DNA from 3 places in the Rahnella sp. ChDrAdgB13 genome. Region 3 is predicted to be linked to each of the others. Evidence: predicted binding sites of a transcription regulator. Region 3 holds the regulator's gene; each other region holds the start of a gene.
What was found. Region 3 encodes Fur, which represses iron uptake genes when iron is present. Its sites were predicted from a motif close to ATAATAATGAGAACNACTATCAA; they were not measured.
Positions count from the first base shown of each region.

Region 1 (7,786 bases), on a different contig from region 3:
GCATTTATCCTTGCGTTAAATTAACCCACAGGGTGTTCCAAAATGCTTCCTGAGAGCCAATACAGTATAAAAAACAGGGCTCAAAATAACACTGTGCAATCGCACAAGAATGCACGATGTTATTGTGACTATTCTTTTGCATACACACATCAGCGTGGGAGGAGAATCACAGATTGTGAAAACCGGATATCCCTGCAAATCAAAGGGTGATATTCATCACATTTAATCTGTCACCTGCCCCACAGAATAACGCTCTGCGGGCAAAAAGCTGGTCAGTTGCACAATGAGCTTCCGGCATCAGTCCTTTATAATGAACTCCCTCTTCCGTACGGACAGCAAGAGTGTCAGCGTAACGTTCAGAGAATTACCTGAAGCCTTCTTTCAGGATATTTAATAAAGCGGAGACAGTTATGTCACGTAATAAAGATAAAGAACATGCTACCGAAGCGCTTTTTATAAAGGTTCATGAAAGCGATAACGTTGCTATTATTGTTAATGACAATGGTTTAAAAGCCGGCACCCGATTTTCTAACGGTCTGGAATTAATTGAGCATATCCCGCAAGGCCACAAAGTGGCTTTAACCCCTATTGCGAAAGGCGGCGATATAATTCGTTATGGTGAAGTCATTGGTTATGCCGTTCGGGATATCGCGCGAGGCGCCTGGATTGATGAATCCCTGGTAGAGCTGCCGGTTGCGCCGGAACTCAACAGCCTGCCGCTGGCGACACGTGTGCCGCAACCGTTGCCGCCGCTGGAAGGTTATACGTTCGAAGGTTATCGCAATGATGACGGCAGCGTAGGCACGAAGAACCTTCTGGGGATCACCACCAGCGTTCACTGCGTGGCGGGCGTTGTGGATTACGTGGTGAAAATCATCGAGCGTGATTTATTGCCAAAATTCCCCAATGTCGACGGCGTTGTTGCACTCAATCACCTTTACGGTTGCGGCGTGGCAATCAACGCGCCCGCGGCCATTGTGCCGATCCGTACTATCCACAATCTGGCGCTGAACCCGAATTTTGGCGGCGAAGTGATGGTCGTCGGGCTGGGTTGCGAGAAATTGCAGCCGGAACGTTTGCTGGAAGGTACGCCGGACGTGCAGGCGATTTCCCTCGATGACACCCACATCGTGCGTTTGCAGGATGAACAGCACGTCGGCTTTCAGTCGATGGTGGACGATATTCTCACCGTCGCGCAGTTCCATCTTCAGCGCCTGAACAGCCGCCAGCGCGAAACCTGCCCGGCGTCGGATCTGGTCGTCGGCACACAATGTGGCGGAAGTGACGCGTTCTCGGGCGTTACGGCGAACCCGGCAGTCGGCTTTGCATCTGACCTGCTGGTGCGCTGCGGCGCGACCGTGATGTTCTCCGAAGTTACCGAAGTCCGCGACGCCATCCATCTGCTGACACCGCGAGCGGCTGACGTGGATGTCGGGAAACGCCTGCTGGAAGAAATGGCCTGGTACGATAATTACCTGTCGATGGGCCAGACCGATCGCAGCGCCAACCCGTCGCCGGGCAACAAAAAAGGCGGTCTGGCGAACGTGGTCGAAAAAGCGCTCGGCTCGATTGCCAAATCCGGCACCAGTGCTATCTCGGAAGTTCTGTCACCCGGACAGCGTCCGACGAAAAAAGGTTTGATCTACGCCGCCACGCCTGCCAGCGATTTTGTCTGCGGGACGCAGCAACTGGCGTCAGGCATTACCGTGCAGGTGTTCACCACCGGCCGCGGTACGCCCTACGGCCTGCTGGCAGTTCCGGTCATTAAGATGGCGACGCGCACCACGCTGGCAAACCGCTGGCATGACCTGATGGACATCAACGCAGGCACGATCGCAACCGGTGATGCGACTATCGAAGACGTCGGCTGGGAGTTGTTCCGCTTTATTCTGGATATCGCCAGCGGCCGTAAGAAAACCTGGTCAGACACCTGGGGCATCCACAATGCGCTGGCGGTGTTTAACCCGGCGCCGGTGACCTGAGTTTTAGTGTTTCAGGAAAGCAAAAGGCCAGCAAATGCTGGCCTTTTCTGTTTTTGTGCGTCTGGGGCGTCAGGATTTATTTCACCGCAGCACCGGTCTGTTCTGCACCGACCAGACCGACTTTCAGATAACCGGCTTTACGCAAGTTATCCATCACGCTCATCAGCGTTTCGTAATCCACGGTCTTATCCGCACGGAAGAAAATCGTACTCTGCTTGTTACCCTGCGTGCGCTGGTCAAGCATCGCGGTCAGGTTGTCGCTGTTTACCGGGTTATCGCCGAGGAACAGCTGCTTGTCAGATTTCACCGTCAGGAAGATCGGCTTCTCAGGACGCGGCTGCGCTTTTGCCGTCGAGGCCGGTAAGTCTACCCGCACATCGACGGTAGCCAGCGGCGCTGCCACCATGAAGATAATCAGTAACACCAGCATGACGTCGATAAAAGGCGTGACGTTGATGTCATGCATTTCACCGCTTTCGTCGATATCGTCGTTTAACCGAATAGCCATAATCTGTTCTTATCCTACGCGTAACTGGCCTGTCTGACCGCGTGGCGCATCGCCTTCGCTGGCAGCCAGATCCAAATCACGACCCTGCAACAGAATAATCTGCGCCGCCACATCGCCTACCTGATGGCGGTAAGAGGTAATGGTACGGGCGAAAATGTTGTAGATAACCACGGCCGGGATCGCAGCAATCAGGCCGACAGCCGTTGCCAGCAAGGCTTCAGCGATACCCGGTGCGACGACCGCAAGGTTGGTGGTCTGCGTTTGCGCGATACCAATGAAGCTGTTCATGATGCCCCAGACTGTACCGAACAGGCCGACGAACGGAGAAATTGCCCCGATGGTCGCCAGTATGCCGTTGCCACGCCCCATGTAACGGCCAGCGGCGCTGACGCGGCGCTCAAGGCGGAAACCGGTACGTTCTTTAATACCGTTGTTGTCGGTGGAACCGGCAGACAACTCCAGTTCGTTCTGCGCATCGCGAATCATCTGCGCGCTGATGCTGCTGGCGGCAAAGCTTTCGGCCTGCTCAGCGGCTTCATCCAGCGTACGCACGGAAGACAACGCATCGAATTCGCGACGCATGCGCCGTTTACCGCTGAAGACTTCAGCGCCTTTGCTAAACAGCAGCGCCCAGGTGACGACGGAAGCCAGCAGCAGGCCAATCATCACAGTTTTCACCACCACGTCAGCGTGGTGATACATGCCTAATACAGACAAATCGGTAGGAATGACAGGCGTCGCTTCGGTCGGCGCAGGTTGCATTAACGGAGCAGGGGTCGCATCAGCTGAAGCCGGTGCCGGGGTGTCAGCCGTTGCAGGTTGAGCCGCCGCAGAAGTCACGGCTTGTGCCGCAGGCGTCGCAGGTGCGGCCATCGCGTTGCCGCTTAAGCCAGCAACCAACATTAACGACATCAGTAGTGAAGTCGCCTCTTTCATCTTATTGCGAGCCGTTTTCACGCGTCGCCTCCAGCCAGAATCAGTGTGTAGAAGGAATGAATAACGCCGAATGATATCAAAGAAAAAGCCCTAATTGATAGTCGTTCTCATTATTATTTACATTGTCGCGCCTCGCGGCCCGCGTGTCATTGACAGATGACAAGGTTTCTCGGGTTTGCATAAAGGATGAACAATTCCACCTTCATCACATTTCCTGCAAAAATCACATGGTAAATCAATCATCTGACTTTCATTGCTAAAGGCAAAACAACGTTTTAAATATTAAGTAACACCTTTTTACATTTGTTATGAGTTTGTGATAACGCTCAAATACCGCACAACACAAAATAGGATAAGGTGCTTGCACAGGCGAAGACCGCACACCGGCACGTCTTGTATCCATATAATTTAAAAGCTTATTTAGACCTTTTTCATAATGAACAGGCCGGTTCTTCCGTTCGCCCTGATCGACGCTTGCTCTCATTTTCTTTCCCTTACCGAGTACCCTGGAGACAAACTGATGAAAATGCAGAAAGCACTTCTCAGCCTTTGCCTGAGTTCCGCCACCCTGTTATTTCCCCCTGCTCTTGCCGCGCAAACGCTGAAAGCCGCCGATGTGCATCCGCAGGGCTATCCCAATGTGGTCGCCGTTCAGCACATGGGCGAAAAGCTGCAACAACAAACCGACGGACGCCTGGAAATCAAAACGTTCCCCGGCGGTGTGCTCGGCGATGAAAAACAGGAAATCGAGCAGGCACAACTGGGCGCTCTGGATATTATCCGCGTATCCATGACGCCGGTTGCCTCGATTCTCCCTGAAATCAACGTATTCACCCTCCCGTATATTTTCCGCGATGAAGACCACATGCATAAGGTGCTGGACGGCCAGATTGGGAAATCAATCGGCGACAAGATCACCAGCAATCCCAACTCGCGTCTGGTATTTCTCGGCTGGATGGACGGCGGAACACGTAACCTGATCACTAAAGAACCGGTGGTGAAACCGGAAGATTTGCACGGCATGAAAATCCGCGTTCAGGGCAGCCCGATTGCGCTGGCGACGCTGAAAGCCATGGGCGCAAACCCGGTGGCGATGGGCGTCAGTGAGGTGTTCAGCGGGATGCAAACCGGGGTTATCGATGGCACGGAAAATAACCCGCCAACATTTGTCGCGCACAACTATCTGCCGGTGGTGAAAAACTACACCTACAGCCGCCACTTCATCATTCCGGAGCTGTTCCTGTATTCAAAAGTGAAGTGGGACAAGCTGAAACCCGAAGACCAGCAGTTGATCCTCAAACTGGCCAAAGAGGCGCAGGACGAGCAGCGCGAGCTGTGGAAAGCCTATAACGAGAAAGCGCTGGCGACGATGAAAGCGGGCGGCGTGAAATTCCAGGATATCGATCCGGCGACCTACGTGAAAGCCACGCAATCCGTGCGCGATGAATTCGGTAAAGACCATCAGGAACTGATGCAGCAAATCGCTGACGTTCAGTAATTCGTTGAACCGGGCAGCGTCCGCTGCCTCTTTCCCGACACTTCAGCGGAGGAACTTATGGTTTCCGGTTATCACACCCTGATGGACATTTTTTATCGTGGCGCAATGTGGCTGGCCGGGCTGGCTTTATTGCTGATGGTGGCGGTCATTCCCATCGGTATTTTCGCCCGCTACGTCCTGAACAGCGCCCTCTCCTGGCCTGAACCCATCGCGATTATGTGCATGGTGACATTCACCTTTATCGGTGCCGCCGTCAGCTACCGCGCGGGTTCGCACATTGTCGTCGCCATGGTCACCGACCGTCTGCCGCCTGCGATGAAAAAATTCTCTGCCTTGCTGGCTGACCTGATGATGCTGGCGATCAGCGTGTTTATTTTCTGGTACAGCCTGCAATTGTGCAGTGAACTCTGGCAGCAGCCGGTCGCGGAGTTCCCGCTGCTGACTGCCGGACAAACCTATCTGCCGTTGCCGGTAGGTTCTGCGCTGACGCTGTTATTCATCATTGAGCAGATCATTGCCGGACCGCAGCACCAGCGGCCTGTCGTGATGCTGGGCAATTCTGACGCCTGACCGGAGTCTGATATGGATGCATTAATCTTGTTGTTAACGCTGGCGGCGATGCTGGCGATTGGCGTACCGGTAGCGTACGCCGTCGGACTTAGCGCGCTGGCCGGCGCGTGGTGGATTGATCTGCCGTTTGAAGCGCTGATGATTCAGCTGACTAACGGCGTGAACAAGTTTTCGCTGCTGGCGATCCCGTTCTTTATTCTGGCGGGTGCGATTATGGCCGAAGGCGGCATTGCCCGCAGGCTGGTGAGTTTTGCATATATTTTTGTCGGATTTATCCGCGGCGGTCTGTCGCTGGTGAACATCGTGGCATCGACATTTTTCGGGGCGATTTCCGGCTCTTCGGTGGCGGATACTGCATCAATTGGTTCGGTGATGATCCCGGAGATGGAGAAAAAAGGGTATCCGCGCGATTTCGCCGCCGCCGTCACAGCCAGTGGTTCGGTGCAGGCGATTCTGACGCCGCCCAGCCATAACTCGGTGATTTACTCACTGGCCACCGGCGGCACCGTTTCAATTGCCGCGCTGTTTATCGCCGGTATTCTGCCCGGTTTGCTGCTCAGCCTGACGCTGATGGTGATGTGCGTATTATTCGCGCACAAACGCGGTTATCCGAAAGGCGAACGGGTGCCGTTCCGTCAGGCACTGAAGATTTTTATCGACACACTGTGGGGGCTGATGACGGTGGTCATCATCATGGGCGGTATTCTCAGCGGGATATTTACCGCAACGGAATCCGCAGCCATCGCCTGTTTATGGTCGTTCTTCGTCACTATGTTTATCTACCGCGATTATAAATGGAGCGAACTGCCGAAACTGATGTACCGCACGGTCAAAACCGTCAGCATCGTGATGATTCTGATTGGCTTTGCCGCCAGCTTTGGCGCAGTCATGACCTACATGCAGCTGCCGATGCGCATCACTGAATTCTTCACCTCCATTTCCGACAATAAATACGTGATCCTCATGTGGATCAACATCATGCTTCTGCTGATCGGCACACTCATGGACATGGCACCGATCATTCTGATCCTCACACCTGTCCTGTTGCCCGTGGTCTTATCACTCGGCATTGATCCGGTGCATTTCGGCATGATCATGCTGGTGAATCTGGGGATCGGGCTGATCACTCCGCCGGTCGGTTCGGTGCTCTTTGTCGCCAGTGCAGTGAGTAAACAGAGCATCGAAAAAGTGGTGAAAGCCATGTTGCCGTTCTACTGCGTGCTGTTTGTGGTGCTGATGCTGGTGACGTATATCCCGACCATTTCGCTGTTCCTGCCCAAACTTTTCGGCGTTTATACCGGCTGACGCCAGCCCGCGTTTCTCCCTTGCCCGTCGTGAAGACGGGCTTTTTTTGACCGTGTTGCTGAAATTTTCTCATCCACCCGCCAAAAGCCTGATCCCTGAAATTCATCATGTTAAGTTAATTGCATATCAGCGGATGCCACAGTGTGCCGCGCTACAAACAGGGTGAAATACGGATTATGTCGTCTAAAAAAATTGAAACCGCGCTGGTCAGCGCCGGAAGGGACAAGAAGTTTACGCAAGGCTCAGTGAATGCGGTTATCCAGCGTGCGTCATCACTGGTATTTGAAACCGTGGCCGACAAAAAACACGCCACCGCCAACCGCGCCAACGGCGAGCTGTTTTACGGACGCCGCGGCACCCTGACGCATTTCTCCCTGCAACAGGCGATGGTTGAGCTGGAAGGCGGCGCGGGTTGCGCGCTTTATCCGTGCGGCGCGGCGGCGGTCAGCAATGCGGTGTTGTCGTTTGTGGGCACCGGCGACCATATTCTGGTGGCGGGTTCCGCTTACGAACCCACACAAGATTTCTGCGAAAAAGTGCTGAAAAAACTCGGCGTCTCCACCACCTATTTCCGTGCTGACATTGGCGCGGAGTTAGGTTCGCTGATGCAGCCCAACACCAAAGTCGTTTTCCTCGAATCACCGGGATCGATCACCATGGAAGTGCCGGATATCCCGGCGATGGTGAAAGCCGTGCGCGCCGTATCTCCGGACGTGGTGATTATGATCGACAACACCTGGGCGGCGGGCATTCTGTTCAAGGCGCTGGAATTTGATATCGATATTTCCATTCAGGCCGGGACCAAATATATCGTCGGCCATTCCGACGCCATGATTGGTACGGCGGTATCCAACGAACGTTGCTGGGAACAGTTGCGCGAGCACTCTTATCTGATGGGGCAAATGGTTGACGCCGACACCGCGTACGTTGCCAGCCGCGGACTGCGGACGATGGGCGTGCGGCTGAAACAGCATGAAGAAAGCAGCA
Region 1 is NZ_JAEMGT010000109.1:45,574-53,359, forward strand. It holds gene garD (galactarate dehydratase) at 411-1,982, shown strand; gene exbD (TonB system transport protein ExbD) at 2,059-2,490, opposite strand; gene exbB (tol-pal system-associated acyl-CoA thioesterase) at 2,500-3,426, opposite strand; gene J8X26_RS23085 (TRAP transporter substrate-binding protein) at 3,947-4,924, shown strand; gene J8X26_RS23090 (TRAP transporter small permease) at 4,982-5,494, shown strand; gene J8X26_RS23095 (TRAP transporter large permease) at 5,507-6,799, shown strand; gene metC (cystathionine beta-lyase) at 6,976-7,786, shown strand, end outside.
Region 1: the regulator Fur is predicted to act here: its motif matches at 3,521-3,543, upstream of exbB (tol-pal system-associated acyl-CoA thioesterase).

Region 2 (7,786 bases), on a different contig from region 3:
GGCTGGTTTGACGTGGAGAGCGTGAAGCTCACATTCGTGAGACCTGCTTTGGCCAGAATCGCTTTGGCTTTGGCCGGATCATAGGTGTACGGCGTGTCATTTACCGCGCCGAGATAGCCTTCCGGCAGGAATGCCTGATGCACCTGGAACTGATTTTTCATCAGATCATGCGCGATGTGGTTGTAGTCAAACAGGTAACGTGCCGCTTCCCAGAAAGCCGGATTGCCCAGCGCCGGAGAAGCTTTGGCATTAAATTGCAGGAAATACAGGGAAGCATAAGGGATCGCCAGCGGCTTCACGCCCTTCTTGCCTTCCAGCGCAGCCATCTGGTCGGAACCGAGGTTACGCGCCATATCGGCATCACCCTGTTCAATCAGCAGGCGGCGTGCAGCCGGATCCGGCACGTTTTTAATCAGAATGGTTTTCAGCTTCGGCGCGCCTTCGGGTGAGGTCGGGTTCGCGGAAAGAATGACCACTTCATGCGGAATATAGTTACGGATCTGGTACGGGCCGGAACCGGCGGAGTGGTTGCTCAGCCACTGGTGACCGAGATCGTCAGCGGCAGCATTGGTTTTCACCAGTTTGCTGTCAACGATGGAAGACACCGGCGCAGACAGAAGGCTCAGCACGAATGACGGGCTGACGTCGGCGGTCCAGCTGATTTTGACGTGATGGTCATCGAGTTTAGTCAGGAAGGTATCGACGTTTTTGTCGGTCCAGCCCAGTTGCGTCAGGATGAATGAGGGCTCAAGATTCAGTTTCACCACGCGCGACAGCGAGAAAATAACGTCATCGGCGGTCAGCGGATTACCACTGGCGAACACTGCTTTTGGCGACAGTGTAAACGTCAGGCTGCGGTTGTCTTTCGCGGCTTCCCATGAAGTCGCCAGCGTCGGTTTTAAATCGATTGGATTTTTCGGGTCTGACTGCACCAGGCGCTGGTAAATGTTGTTGAAAGCCTGAACCGTCGTCAGCTCAAAACCCTGAGCCGGGTCAAAACTGGAGGTGTCATCAATGGATTGGGCGATAACCAGTGTGTCCGGCGGCGTGGCAGCCTGAACAGAGAAGCTGGCCGCAATAGCCGTAAACAGGACGGACGGTAATAAAGCTTTCATCAAGAAACACTCTCCAATGTAGCGAAATTGCTAACGTCTTATTAGTGTAAAGTTTCTTCAACCTACCAGAAAGTCTGATAAATACTATCGTTATGCATATTTTGCATAACGTTATCTGATTGGTTATTAATGAGTCAGGACGGGCGTTTGCCGGGGATTGTTACTGTACAAAATACGTGAAAAAACTCCCTTCCCCGGCACAGGAAAGGGAGTGCATTAAAATCAGAAGTCGTAGGTCGCGGAGAGCTTAAATTCACGCGGGTCACCTTGCGTCAGATAACCGCCCGTCGCTGATGCCCAGTATTTTTCGTTGGTGACGTTTTCCAGACTGGCACGCCATGTCAGCGTGTTTTGGCCGACCGGCATCACGTAACGCAAACCAAGATCCAGACGCGTCCAGCCGTCCACTTTCAGGCTGTTTTCTTCATCGGCATATTGCGAACCGGAGCGGATCACTTTGCCGAGCGCCGTCACACCGCTGCCGCCGGGAATATCCCATTCGCCACCAAGCACCCACTGGTAACGCGGAATACCCACCGCATCTTTGCCGTTGTAAGCACCGTCCTGCGTTTGGGTCATTTCCGGGTTCATCCAGGTCACGCTGCCGTTCAGACGCACACCCAGCACCGGTTCGCCAAACACGTTCAGCTCTACGCCACGGTTACGGACTTCACCGTATGTGCCATATTCATAGGTGTCGCCGGTGGCGCGATACATACCGACCGGTTTCTTAATCTGATAAAGAGACAATGTGCCCGCAATACGGCCAAAGTCAGTTTTCACGCCGACCTCATCCTGTTTGGAGGTTTCAATGCCGGAAGCCTGACCACCGTTGGTGACGACTTTTCCGTTGTACGTGGTGCCTGACACTTCACCGGCCTGCAAGGCTTCGATGTGATTCGCGTAGAAGGAAACGTGTTCCCACGGTTTCACGACGAGGCCGAAGGCTGGCGTGACTTTCATCTGCTCAAAGGAGTCAGTTTCGGTTCCGGTGTAGCTGTAATCCTTCACGATGACGTTCTGGCGGCGCAGACCAGCAATCAGTTGCAGACGGTCGTCGAGCATCGATAAGGTATCGGAAACCGACACGCCGACGTTCTGGACACGGTTACGCAGCGCCGGATCGCCCATGCTACCGCCCGCATACAAAGTGGCCGGAGAGCTGGCGTCAACCGGATCATAAATATTGGTATTGATCGACGATGCCGACATGGTGTACGCGGTTTTGTATTTGCGGTACACGCTCGACATGCCCAGATTCACGCTGTGGCTGATAAAGCCGGTGTCGAATTTACCGCGGACACCCGCCTGCGTGGCAACGCTGTCAGAGACGTAAGGCACGGTGAGACGGCCCATGGTGGCGTTGCCGTTGTCATCTTTCAGCGTCGGAGAGCTGTAGTTACCGTATTCACGGTCATGGTTCATACCCACCGCGCCGTAAACGGTCCAGTCGTCTGCCACGTTGTATTCGGCTTTCAGCATACCGAATTCATTTTCCAGATTACTGGAAGCAAAATCCTGCCCGTAGTTTTTGGTCGCTGAAGGCGCATCCGGCACTTTGGTCGCATTGCCCAGATAGACAACCGGACGACCACCGTGAACAGTCTGTTTGGTCACGCCAAAATCAAAGGAAGAGCGGAAACGATCGCCGCGATAATCGAGGCCAACGGAGCCCATGGTCAGGCGGCGGTGTTCGTCATTAACAGCCGTTTCGCCTTCACGGTTCACGGCGTTGACGCGCACGCCCCACTGGTTGTTATCACCAAAACGACGACCGACATCCACCGCGCCGCCCACCTGAGAAGATGAGGTGTAATCAACAGTCACGCGGTTGACTGGCGTATCCGTGGCGCGTTTGGGTTCAATGTTGACGTTACCGCCCACGCCCGTGCCGCCCGGCGGTACGCCGTTAAGAAAGGCGCTGGAGCCTTTGAGCAGCTCCACGCGCTCTGCCAATTCCATCGGCACCAGCTGACGCGGCAATACGCCGTACAGGCCGCCGTAGGAAATGTCTTCGCCGTCTAACGCAAACCCGCGAATATTGAAGGTTTCCGCATAGTTTCCGTAGCCGTAACCGGTCTGAACGCTGGCGTCGTTATTAAGCACATCACCAAGCGTGCGGCTTTGCTGATCCTGAATCAGTTTGTTGGTGAAACTGATGACGTTGAACGGCACATTCATGGCGTCCTGCTGACCCAGAACGCCGAGACGCCCGCCGTTGGCCACGTCGCCGTCAAGATATGCCGGCACCGGTGTCTCGCCGCCCGCTTTAAAATCGGTCTGTGCGGCAGTGACAGTAATGGTGTCGCCGGTTTTAGACGACGCCGTATCAACAGCGTCAGTCGCAGGTGTTGTGGTGGTGGCCGCATGTGCAGGCAGCGTAACCGCCGCCAGTGCGGCAGAGATCACCACTGGCAGCAATTTACGGGCGAAAACAGGCGTGTGAAAAATTTCACGTTGAGCGCGCATTGAGGATTCCCTGAAAAGTTCAATCGATAATGAGAATAATTATTAAAACCATTCGGATTATGCTCAGGCGTTTTGCAATTGCAACTGACTTTTCGTTAAAAAATCATAGTAAACAGGATGTTAATGGGGGTTTTAAGTATCAAACGGAAATCATAACGGCAGGAAACTAAGGCTAATCGCTTGAATTCAGAAAGATAAAAACGACGGCGGAGAAAGGAAACGCTGCGCAGGGAGCCCGCGCAGCGGAAAAACGTGTTTCAGGAAAATCAGCTCAGGCCGGGAACATCAAAACCGGGTGAAACAGACAGAAGCATTCTCACCTGTTTCACCAGCTCGCTCATGCAGTCATCCCGCATGCCGTAATTATTCAGCTCTTTTTCCAGCGCAAACAGATATTGCGCGTTGGTGCCCAGCGGTCCGCTGGCCTGCGCAATCAGCGGTGCGATAACCTGATAGTCAGTGTCAGCTTCATACTGCGGATGCGACGGATCTATGATAAAAACCAGCGCAGTGACTTTGCGCCCGTCGTCGAGCTCAAGCTCACACCACGTCGGACGGTAGCAGCCGGTCACCATTTCGCGTTTCCACAGCAGTTCAAGCTCTTCATGCAGTTTGTCTTCCGGCAGACGGAACGCCAGACCCGTGGTTTTTCCGCCGTCGCGCAGCGCCAGCATACGGCCCGGCTGGGCATGGGTTCCTCGCCCGGAAGTCAGACGTAAACAGAATGCACGGTGATAACCATGCAGGGTGGCAGGACGCGCCTCTTCGGAATCAAAGACCGGGTTCCACATCAGTGAACCGTAGCCAAAAATCCACACCGGGCTGTTGTCGGGGCGACGCGCCAGAGCACAACCTAATGAGGCGGCGCGTTGTTCAGGGGTCAGTAGCATCGATTCGTCGATATTGCCGAATGCTGTTTTACAATCTGCGTTACGCAGGAAATCTCGAGTTAACATTCATTCCCCCCTTCTGTACCACTTACTTTTGAACATGCCATGCTGTTAACGCTGTGTTCTCCGCTGTCGTGGGTGCGAGTGATATCTGTTATCGGACAAGCCCGGCATTTAACTGAGGCCGCCGTTTAAATTTTAGGAAGTTTAGTATTCCCGTGTTTGTTGAAACCTTATTCGTTTCTGTCGTTGCAATCAAGGTTGCGGGGGATCACAAAACGAAAATAAAGTGATTATTTTGTGAACATTGTAAGAATATTGACTTTTAAGCAGGGGATCAGAAAAAACGGGCGTGAGAAATAGTGTTTGGGAGGAGGAGTCCGGCAGGCCCGGCGTCCGGGTGCCTGCCGGGGGATATCAGGATTTCCTGGGGTGCCACTTGTCGTCATCCCCTTTTTCATAGCCATGTTTTACCGCAGCCCAGGCCACTTTATGCGCAGTTTCCTCACGCGAATCATCACCCTGCCTGTCTTTGGCTTTTGCATATTCGTCCCAGGCGCTGTTGAAGGCCTCTTTATAGATGTCCTGCGCGTGAGCAGGAAGGACATTTCGCACGGAATCGGGTAGCGCTGAGCGATTCTGATAAGGCATGATTATTCTCCTTTTTCATTACGTTCATCTTCATCACATTCATTGTGTGCTCAGTCTGTGCACAATAATAAGTCTAGCTGCTACCCTCAATGGATCCTGCCAGATTAGTCTGCGTTTCTGTTCTTTCGGGAAAAAAAAAGCTGATTTTTGCGCACTAACCTTATGGGTATAGTAATCATTTACATAAATTGACGCATCATCAGCATTAAACACATAACAAAAACTAACTAACTGTTATTTATAACTTTAATTTATTAACAATAAAATTTAAGTAAAGAAAAAAGCACAGTTAATGCAAATTATCCACCAACAAATACTGACTAACTGATATTTCAATGACTAACATCAACTTTTTCCTGTTAACAGATTAATTTATCTACTATACTTAATGAGTTACATCTTTATGCTGCTATGCATTTTACTGACAACCGGGGACAGGCGGTTGTTACTTCGTGAGTGTTTATAAGGAGAATAATCATCATGGTGTCGTCACAGGAACATCCAAAAATCAAAACCCGCCATCAGGAATACTCCCTGATTTTCCCTATTGCCGCCCTGATTGTTCTCGTCCTCTGGGGCAACAGCAGTAACTTCGCCTCCGTCGTGGGCATCAATTTAATTGCGCTGGTCGGTATTCTCGCCAGCGCATTCAGCGTTGTACGTCACGCCGACGTCCTGGCTCACCGCTTAGGTGAACCCTACGGCTCGCTCATCCTCAGCCTTTCAGTGGTCATCCTCGAAGTCAGTCTGATTTCGGCCCTGATGGCAACCGGTGACGCCGCGCCCGCGCTGATGCGTGACACATTATTTTCCATCATCATGATCGTGACCGCCGGGCTGGTGGGTGTCGCCCTGCTGCTGGGTGGCCGTAAATTTGCGACGCAATACGTCAATCTCGGCGGCATTAAACAGTATCTGATGGCGATTTTCCCGCTGGCGGTGATCGTACTTGTTCTGCCCGCAGCCTTACCGGGCGGTAATTTCAGCACGCCGCAGGCGCTGTTTGTTGCGGTGATTTCCGCCGCCATGTACGGCGTATTCCTGCTGATTCAGACCAAAACGCACCAGAGCCTGTTTATCTATGAACATGAAGATGAAGGCGAAGAAGACGGCCACGGAAAGCCTTCTTCAAAAAGCAATCTGACGCACACACTGTGGCTGCTGGTGCATCTGGTGCTGGTCATTGCCGTCACCAAATTCAACGCCAATCCGCTGGAAAGCCTGCTGACTGAACTGAACGCGCCTGCGCAGTTCACCGGTTTCCTGGTGGCGCTGCTGATTCTTTCCCCGGAAGGTTTGGGTGCGTTAAAAGCGGTGCTGAAAAATCAGGTACAGCGCGCTATGAATCTGTTCTTCGGTTCGGTGCTGGCGACCATCTCTCTGACCGTTCCGGCGGTGACCGTTATCGCCACCCTGACCGGCCAGAACTTAATTTTCGGGCTGGACCCGGCGAACATCGTGGTCATGCTGTCGGTGCTGATTTTGTGCCAGATTTCCTTCTCGACAGGCCGTACCAATGTCCTGAACGGCACGGCGCATCTGGCATTATTCTGCGCCTATATGATGATTATTATGCTTTAACATCGGCGTATCCCTGCGAAGGGGTGAAGCATTATAAGAAAGGCCGCTCACAGGAGCGGCCTTTTTCATTATGTGATGCATTGTGGTGGGAATAAGGTTAATTACGAATAAGCATTCAGCGTTCTCTGGCACAATTCAGAGCGGACGCAGTCCTGTTTATCAAACTTAATGATGCCGACCATCTCGTCTTCTTCGAAGCGGGACAGTGCATCGCTGAGCCCCGATACAACTCCACGTGGTAAATCACACTGGGTAATATCACCGTTAACTATAACCGTCACGTTTTCACCGAGACGCGTCAGGAACATTTTCATCTGACTGGCCGTGACATTCTGGGCTTCATCCAGAATAACCACCGCATTTTCGAAAGTACGCCCGCGCATATAAGCGAATGGCGCAATTTCAACCTTCCCTATTTCCGGCCGCAAACAATATTGCAGGAAGGAAGACCCCAGACGACGTAACAGAATGTCGTAGACCGGACGGAAATAAGGTGCAAATTTCTCTGATATATCACCGGGCAGGAAACCGAGATCTTCATCGGCCTGGAGAACCGGACGGGTAACAATAATCCTGTCGATTTCTTTGTGAATTAATGCCTCTGCCGCTTTCGCAGCGCTGATAAATGTTTTGCCGCAGCCTGCTTCGCCGGTAGCAAAAATTAACTGCTTATTCTCTATGGCTGATAAGTAATGACCCTGAGCTTCAGTACGCGCTTCGATGACGGACGTATCGCGAGTGTCGCGAGCCATGCCAATCGATTCCAAACCGCCCATCTGTACCAATGACGTCACAGATTCTTCCTCGCGCTGGCGGTGACTGCGTGAATCATTACGAATTACACGTTTTGCTTCACGACGAGCTTTGATCACTGCTTTCTGTCTTCCCATAGTGGCACCTTACAGTTTGATTCACTTAACGCTAAGGCATAATGCCCGCACGGTTATGTTTCACTAACAAATGAGGTTTTGGTCTCCTTTTAGACCAAGTACAGCCATTGAATATCGTGAAGAGGAAAATAGACCAAAGCGATTATGAGATAATCTTTTGGCTGCTTTCTGTTCACAAGGAGGCATTGTC
Region 2 is NZ_JAEMGT010000104.1:13,183-20,968, reverse strand. It holds gene J8X26_RS22320 (ABC transporter substrate-binding protein) at 1-1,115, opposite strand, end outside; gene J8X26_RS22315 (TonB-dependent siderophore receptor) at 1,338-3,584, opposite strand; gene J8X26_RS22310 (gamma-glutamylcyclotransferase) at 3,851-4,540, opposite strand; gene chaB (putative cation transport regulator ChaB) at 4,892-5,125, opposite strand; gene chaA (sodium-potassium/proton antiporter ChaA) at 5,606-6,706, shown strand; gene phoH (phosphate starvation-inducible protein PhoH) at 6,808-7,596, opposite strand; gene J8X26_RS22290 (hypothetical protein) at 7,660-7,786, opposite strand, start outside.
Region 2: the regulator Fur is predicted to act here: its motif matches at 3,608-3,630, upstream of J8X26_RS22315 (TonB-dependent siderophore receptor).

Region 3 (7,786 bases):
GCTCCGGTTACCGGTGACATCGTGGCGCTGGATCAGGTGCCAGACGAAGCCTTCGCCAGCAAAGCGGTAGGCGATGGTGTCGCGATTCGTCCGACGGATAAAACAGTCGTCGCTCCGGCTGCGGGTACCGTGGTGAAAATCTTCAACACCAACCATGCGTTCTGCCTGGAAACCACTTCCGGCGCTGAAATCGTGGTGCACATGGGCATCGACACCGTTGCACTCAACGGCCAGGGCTTTACCCGCCTGGTTGAAGAAGGCGCAACGGTCACTGCCGGTCAGCCTGTACTGGAACTGGATCTGGCTTACCTGAACGCTAACGCGCGCTCAATGATTAGCCCGGTTGTGGTCAGCAACATCGATGATTACACCGGTGTGATTTCACTGGCCAGCGGTTCAGTCGTAGCCGGTCAGACCAAACTGTTTGAGATTCAGGGTAAATAATTTCCTGACGCTGATTCAGTTGAGTTAAGTCTTAGCGGGAAGAGAGCAATCTCTTCCCGCTTTTTATTGTTTACGGACACGCGGTATGCAGATAACCACGATTTTATGCAAGTAACGGTTGTTTCCCGACGTGGCTTGTTGGAACATAACAGGTTATCTGTAGAGTCAATGTTGCGTAGAGGAATTGCACAATGAGTGAGGCTGAAGCCCGCCCAACAAATTTTATCCGTCAGATTATTGATGAAGATCTGGCGACCGGGAAACACAATACTGTTCATACCCGTTTCCCGCCCGAGCCTAATGGTTATCTGCATATCGGCCATGCGAAGTCTATCTGCCTGAACTTCGGTATTGCGCAAGACTATCAGGGGCAGTGCAACCTGCGTTTTGACGATACCAACCCGGCAAAAGAAGACATCGAATTCGTTGAGTCGATCAAACACGACGTCCAGTGGTTAGGTTTCGACTGGAGCGGTGATATTCACTATTCTTCCGACTACTTCGATCAACTGCACGGCTACGCGCTGGAGCTGATCAACAAAGGTCTGGCTTACGTTGACGAATTGTCTCCGGATGAAATCCGCGAATACCGTGGCTCACTGACGTCTCCGGGCAAAAACAGCCCGTACCGCGATCGCAGCGTAGAAGAAAACATCGCGCTGTTCGAAAAAATGCGCAACGGTGAATTCGCTGAAGGCGCGGCGTGTCTGCGTGCAAAAATCGATATGGCTTCGCCATTCTTCGTGATGCGCGATCCGGTTATCTACCGTATTAAGTTTGCGGAACACCATCAGACTGGCAAAAAATGGTGCATCTACCCGATGTATGATTTCACCCACTGCATTTCCGATGCGCTGGAAGGGATCACCCATTCGTTGTGTACGCTGGAATTCCAGGACAACCGTCGTCTGTATGACTGGGTTCTCGATAACATCACCATCCCTTGCCACCCGCGTCAGTACGAGTTCTCCCGTCTGAATCTCGAATATTCCATCATGTCCAAGCGTAAGCTGAACCTGCTGGTGACGGATAAGATCGTCGAAGGCTGGGATGACCCGCGTATGCCGACCGTTTCCGGTCTGCGTCGCCGTGGTTACACTGCTGCGTCTATCCGTGAATTCTGTCGTCGTATCGGCGTGACCAAGCAAGATAACAATGTCGAAATGATGGCGCTGGAATCTTGTATCCGTGACGATCTGAACGAAAATGCGCCGCGCGCCATGGCTGTGATCAATCCGGTTAAAGTGATCATTGAGAACTTTACCGGTGAAGATGTGCAAATGGTGAAAATGCCTAATCATCCGAGCAAACCGGAGATGGGGACGCGCGAAGTGCCGTTCACCCGTGAGATTTATATCGATCAGGCTGATTTCCGCGAAGAAGCGAACAAGCAATACAAACGTCTGGTGCTGGGCAAAGAAGTTCGTCTGCGCAATGCGTATGTCATCAAAGCGGAACGCATTGAAAAAGATGCCGAAGGCAATGTGACGACGATCTTCTGTTCTTACGATATCGAAACGCTGAGCAAAGATCCGGCCGATGGCCGCAAGGTGAAAGGCGTGATCCACTGGGTTTCTGCGTCTGAAGGCAAACCGGCGGAATTCCGTCTGTATGACCGTCTGTTCAGCGTCGCGAATCCTGGCCAGGCAGAAGATTTCCTGACCACGATCAACCCGGAATCCCTGGTGATCGCGCACGGTTTCGTTGAGCCTTCTCTGGTGGCTGCACAGGCTGAAATCAGCCTGCAGTTTGAACGTGAAGGTTACTTCTGTGCTGACAGCCACTATTCCAGCGCTGAAAATCTGGTCTTCAACCGTACCGTTGGCCTGCGTGATACCTGGGAATCAAAACCCGTCGCGTAAGTCACCGATGAACGATTGTTAAACGCAGCTCCGGCTGCGTTTTTTTACGTCAGAAATTCACGGAATTTTCTTTTTCAGCGCGAATTAATGCATTTTTCATGTTTGCTTTTTAGGACTTTCCTTTCCGAATATCAGAGTGCTGAAACGTTTAAGTCAATACGATTTTTACTTAATTATCTGTTTTAGTTATCGATTGTCAGAGTCCACTGATTTAAACCTTCGCATTCCTCGTTTGTTACACTTTTTCATCTTTATGTGCACTTTGTCATACTTCAGCCATCAGGGTTTAATTACCCATTGATAATTCGCGTCGCGAAAAATACTCTTAATCCTGCTTTATACGGTTACGCCTCTGGCGACCGCTTTTAATACCCGTTTGGGTTTTGCACGTTTTTTTTAGTCAAAATGAGGAATTTCTATGCACAAGCACCTTAACAGGGGCAGGGGATCGGCTTACCTGAAACCTGTGATGTACACGCTGGCTGGCACTTTGTTGGGCGGCGGAATGATGTTCCCTGAAGAGGCCAGAGCGGCTGGCTTTATTGATGATTCGACGCTGACCGGCGGTGTGTATTACTGGCAGCGCGAACGCGACCGCAAAGATTTGAACAAAACCAAAGAAGAAACCCGCCCTGACGGCACAAAAGTCACGGTGAATAACCCCGATTACGATAAATACGCCACCAACCTTTCGCACGCGACCGCCAACCTGAACCTTGATTTCTCTTCCGGCTATGCCTGGGACATGTTCGGTATCGACGTCGCCGCATTTACCGCGATCGAATTAGCCGAAGCCAGCGACAGCGGCCACCCGAACGAAATCGCGTTCTCCTCCAAAAACCATGCGTATGACGAAGACTATTCCGGCGATAAAGGCGGCGTCAGCCTCTACAAAGCGGCCGGTAAATTCAAATACGGCGGATTCTGGGGCCATGCTGGTTACATTCAGCCCACCGGACAAACGCTGATCGCCCCGCACTGGAGCTTTATGCCGGGTACCTATCGCGGTGCTGAAGCCGGGTATAAACATGATTTTGGCGATCCGGGCGAACTGAGTTTCTCCTACATGTGGGCGGATGAATACAAATCGCCGTGGCATCTGGAGATGGATGATTTCCGCCAGAACGACAAGAAAACCGGTGTTTCCTATATCCACTCGCTGGGTGCGAAATACGACTTCAAAAATGATCTCGTACTGGAAGCGGCATTCGGTCAGGCAGAAAGTTACGTCGACCAGTACTTCGCCAAAGCGTCGTACAAAATTGATCTGATGGGCAATCCGCTCACCACCAGCTACCAGTTCTACGGTGCGGAAGATCGTATCAGCAACCAGAACGATCCGAACAGCCTGTATGACGGTCTGGCCTGGTTGCAGGCACTGACTTTCGGTTACACCACCGGCCAGTTCAACTGGCGTCTGGAAGGGACGATGGTCAAAGCTGAGGGGAATCAGGGTTATTTTTTACAACGCATGACCCCGACGTATTCTTCTTCTAACGGACGTCTTGATGTGTGGTGGGACAACCGTTCTGACTTCAACGCTAACGGCGAAAAAGCGGTGTACGCAGGTGTACTTTACGATCTGGCGAAATGGGATCTGCCGGGCTTCGCAGTGGGCGGTTCTTATGTTTACGCGTGGGATGCCAAACCGAGTACCAATCCCATCTATGATCAGAGCCAGCGCCTGAAAGAAAGTGCCTGGAGCCTTGATGCGCTGTACACCATTCAGGAAGGGCGCGCGAAAGGTACGCTGTTCAAACTGCATTACACCCAGTACGACAACCACTCGGATATCCCGAGCTGGGGCGGCGGGTACGGCAACATTTTCCAGGATGAAAAAGACGTGAAATTCATCGTTATCGCTCCATTCACTATTTTCTGAGGCCGCTATGTCGATGAAAAAATTACTGATGATTGTGGTTTCCTCCGTTGTGCTGGCAGGTTGTGCGCCAACCGCGGATCAGGCTCAGATTTCTCAAACGCGTGAGGCATACAGCGCGTGTATTAATTCGGCAGAAGGCAATCCGGACAAACTGGCCTCCTGTCAGGTATTGCTGAACAAGCTCAAACAGGAAAAAGCCCACCAGAAATTTGCGGAACAGGAAACGGTTCGCGTGGTGGATTATCAGCGCTGTCTGACGGCGCGTAAGACCGGTGACGGACAGGCGTATGCGGCGGATTGCGGCAAGATCTGGCAGGAAATCAAAGCCAATAACGCACCTAATCCGGTTAACTAAAAGCAGGGATCTGAAACAAGCATCATCATAGAACGCAAAACCCCGGCTTGCCGGGGTTTTGCGTTTTAACTCTCATCCTGGAACACAGACATAAAAAAACCGCCTTTCAGCGGTTAATTTATTCGGACTGACCGTGCAGATTACTGCGCAGGTTTGTCATTGTGCAAAGATTCATCTTCGCGGCAATCGCCCGCTTCACAGTGTCCGTACAGATACAGACTGTGGTTGGTCAGTTTAATACCGTGTTTCTTCGCAATCTCACGCTGACGGCCTTCAATGTATTCGTCGCGGAATTCAATAACGCGGCCGCAATCAAGGCAGATCAGGTGATCATGATGATGTTGCTGAGTCAGTTCGAAAACAGACTTGCCGCCTTCGAAGTTATGACGGGTGACGATACCGGCATCATCAAACTGGTTAAGAACACGGTAAACCGTGGCCAGACCAATTTCTTCGCCCATATCAATCAGTTGCTTATAAAGATCTTCCGCACTAACGTGATGACCTTCCGGCGCTTGCAGCACTTCCAGGATTTTGAGGCGCGGAAGCGTGACTTTTAAGCCGGCTTTCTTCAGTGCGGTGTTGTTGTCAGTCATGCGGATTCAGTCCTGTTACTATGTGCTAATCAAGTTGAGGCATGCAGCCTGTGGCATCGGCGGCACAAAAATTTGTCGTTTAAGGATTCTTCGTTTAAGGGAAGTGTGCCGATTCTCAAAAACGTAGCCTGTTAATAAAGATCACAAAATGCCTGTCACATTCAATAATGCAACGACTTGATCGATAGAAAAAACAGATGAACTCAGTGTACCTTGATACCACCGAAAGTTACAATTTTGTAGCGGTTAAATTGTTAATTTCAGTAATAGTTTGGCCCTTCAATTGTAGAATAAATCCTCAGGGCCAACAGGGTTTTTAGCCAATAATTTCTGAAAGGCTCAGTTCTTCTGTGATCTGTTTGACCCATGCATCAACACGTTCGTTGGTCAGTTCCGGCTGACGATCTTCGTCAATTGCCAGCCCGATGAAGTGCTTATCATCAGCCAGACCTTTTGAAGCTTCGAAGTGATAGCCTTCAGTTGGCCAGTGACCTACGATCACCGCGCCGCGAGGCTCGATGATGTCACGCACGGTACCGAGCGCATCACAGAAGTATTCGGCATAGTCTTCCTGGTCGCCGCAGCCAAACAGCGCAACCAGCTTACCTTCGAAATCTATCTCTTCCAGCGTCGGGAAAAAGTCGTCCCAGTCACACTGCGCTTCACCGTAATACCAGGTTGGAATACCGATCAGCAAAATATCGAATTTTTCCAGATCCTCTTTGCTGCTCTTCGCAATGTCATGCACCTCTGCAACATCTTTACCCAATTGCTTCTGGATCATTTTCGCGATGTTTTCGGTGTTACCTGTATCGGATCCAAAGAAGATACCTACTACGGCCATAAGATTACCTAACCTCTTGTTCTTAATGAAGTGCTCTGCATTGCAGGCAATAATAACGCAGATGATAGCAAACTCGCGCGGCGGAGAATATGTTTCAGCTCGCCTTCTTAACTGGTGAATAAGTTTATCGGGCAATCTTTTTAAGTGTTATCGCCTTCGTGTGCTTTTAATAACCTCAAACTTATTGAGGGCAAAAGCAAAATTAAGAAATAATTCCCGCCACTCCTTAAGTTTGCCCGTTGAACGCCGATAGATGATGCGAGAGGAATCTCAACATAATAAAGAAATCGATGCCCGGAGAGGTGTTCAAAACATGTCCGGGGGCAAACGCCTGCTGGCTACCTGTCTTGATTCTCCGCATCCCCGTCAATCCTCAGACCAGAAACAGTCCTGTTTCGAGAGAGGCATATCGTGCAGTTTTTAAAAAATATTACCATCAGGGCCGCATTATTAACGATTCTGGGCATTTTTTGCGTCATGTGGGCGAGTGTGTCTATTTACACCGTCACCTCCCTGAATACGCTGACTCAGAACACCCAAAACAGTACCGAACTGGTCAACAATATGGCACTGATCAATAAAGGAAATGATCAGTACTTTCGTACCGTGACACGCTTAAGTCGTGCCGTGGGGCAGCTCCAGGCGGATCCGTCAAAAGGGCAGGAAATTTTTGATACGGCAAAACAGTCACTCGATGGTCTGTCACAGGCGCTGGCGAGTTTCAAAACGGCTCCGCATCCGGGATTAGATGAAGCGTCAGTTCAGGAACTGGTCTCCAGTTGGGAAAGTCTGGTCGCGCAAGGCGTTACGCCGTTATATTCAGCGGCCATCGGCAAAAATTTCGATGCCTATAATCAGCTGGCGAACGATACCGTTCCAGCGCTGAGCCGCAATTTTGGTGCCTCAATGACGAAAGTCAGCGGGCAGATTGCGGTCGATTTCGAGGCGGCGCAGACCAAATCAAACCATCTGACTTATTACAGCAAAGTTATTCTGCTGACGGCTTTTTCTCTCGGCCTGCTTATTTTGCTGCTGACCGACCGTTATCTGGTGATGGCACTGGTGAAACCGCTGGATAAAATCCGCGATCACTTCGCCGTAATTGCCAGCGGCGACCTGACGCATTATCTGGAAGAGTTCGGCAAAAACTGCGCGGGTAAACTGATCCCGTTGCTCAACGTTATGCAGTCCAGTCTGGAAAATACCGTTCAGACCATCCGCAACTGTACCAACCACATCTATCAGGGCGCGTCCGAAATCTCTGCCGGGAATAATGATTTGTCTTCCCGAACCGAAGAACAGGCGTCTGCACTGGAAGAAACGGCAGCCAGTATGGAAGAACTGACGGCAACGGTAAAACACAACGCAGACAATGCCCATCACGCGAGCCAGCTGGTGATGGAAGCGTCTTCTACCGCGCAAAAAGGCGGTAACATTGTGGCTGACGTCGTCAGCACCATGAAAGATATCTCCGGCAGCTCGAAGAAAATTGCAGAGATCACCTCGGTTATTAACAGCATTGCCTTCCAGACCAACATTCTGGCGCTGAATGCCGCGGTAGAAGCCGCGCGGGCAGGCGAACAAGGGCGTGGATTTGCGGTGGTTGCCAGTGAAGTCCGAAATCTGGCCCAGCGCAGTGCGCAGGCGGCGAAAGAAATCGAATCACTGATCAGTGAATCCGTATCCCGCGTCGACAGCGGTTCAAAACTGGTGGAAAACGCCGGTCAGACAATGAACGAAGTGGTGCGTTCAATCACCCATGTCACGGATATTATGGCGGAAATCGCTTCGGCGTCTGATGAG
Region 3 is NZ_JAEMGT010000081.1:8,252-16,037, forward strand. It holds gene nagE (PTS N-acetyl glucosamine transporter subunit IIABC) at 1-444, shown strand, start outside; gene glnS (glutamine--tRNA ligase) at 636-2,306, shown strand; gene J8X26_RS19490 (OprD family outer membrane porin) at 2,776-4,188, shown strand; gene chiQ (ChiQ/YbfN family lipoprotein) at 4,202-4,543, shown strand; gene fur (ferric iron uptake transcriptional regulator) at 4,684-5,139, opposite strand; gene fldA (flavodoxin FldA) at 5,456-5,983, opposite strand; gene J8X26_RS19510 (methyl-accepting chemotaxis protein) at 6,395-7,786, shown strand, end outside.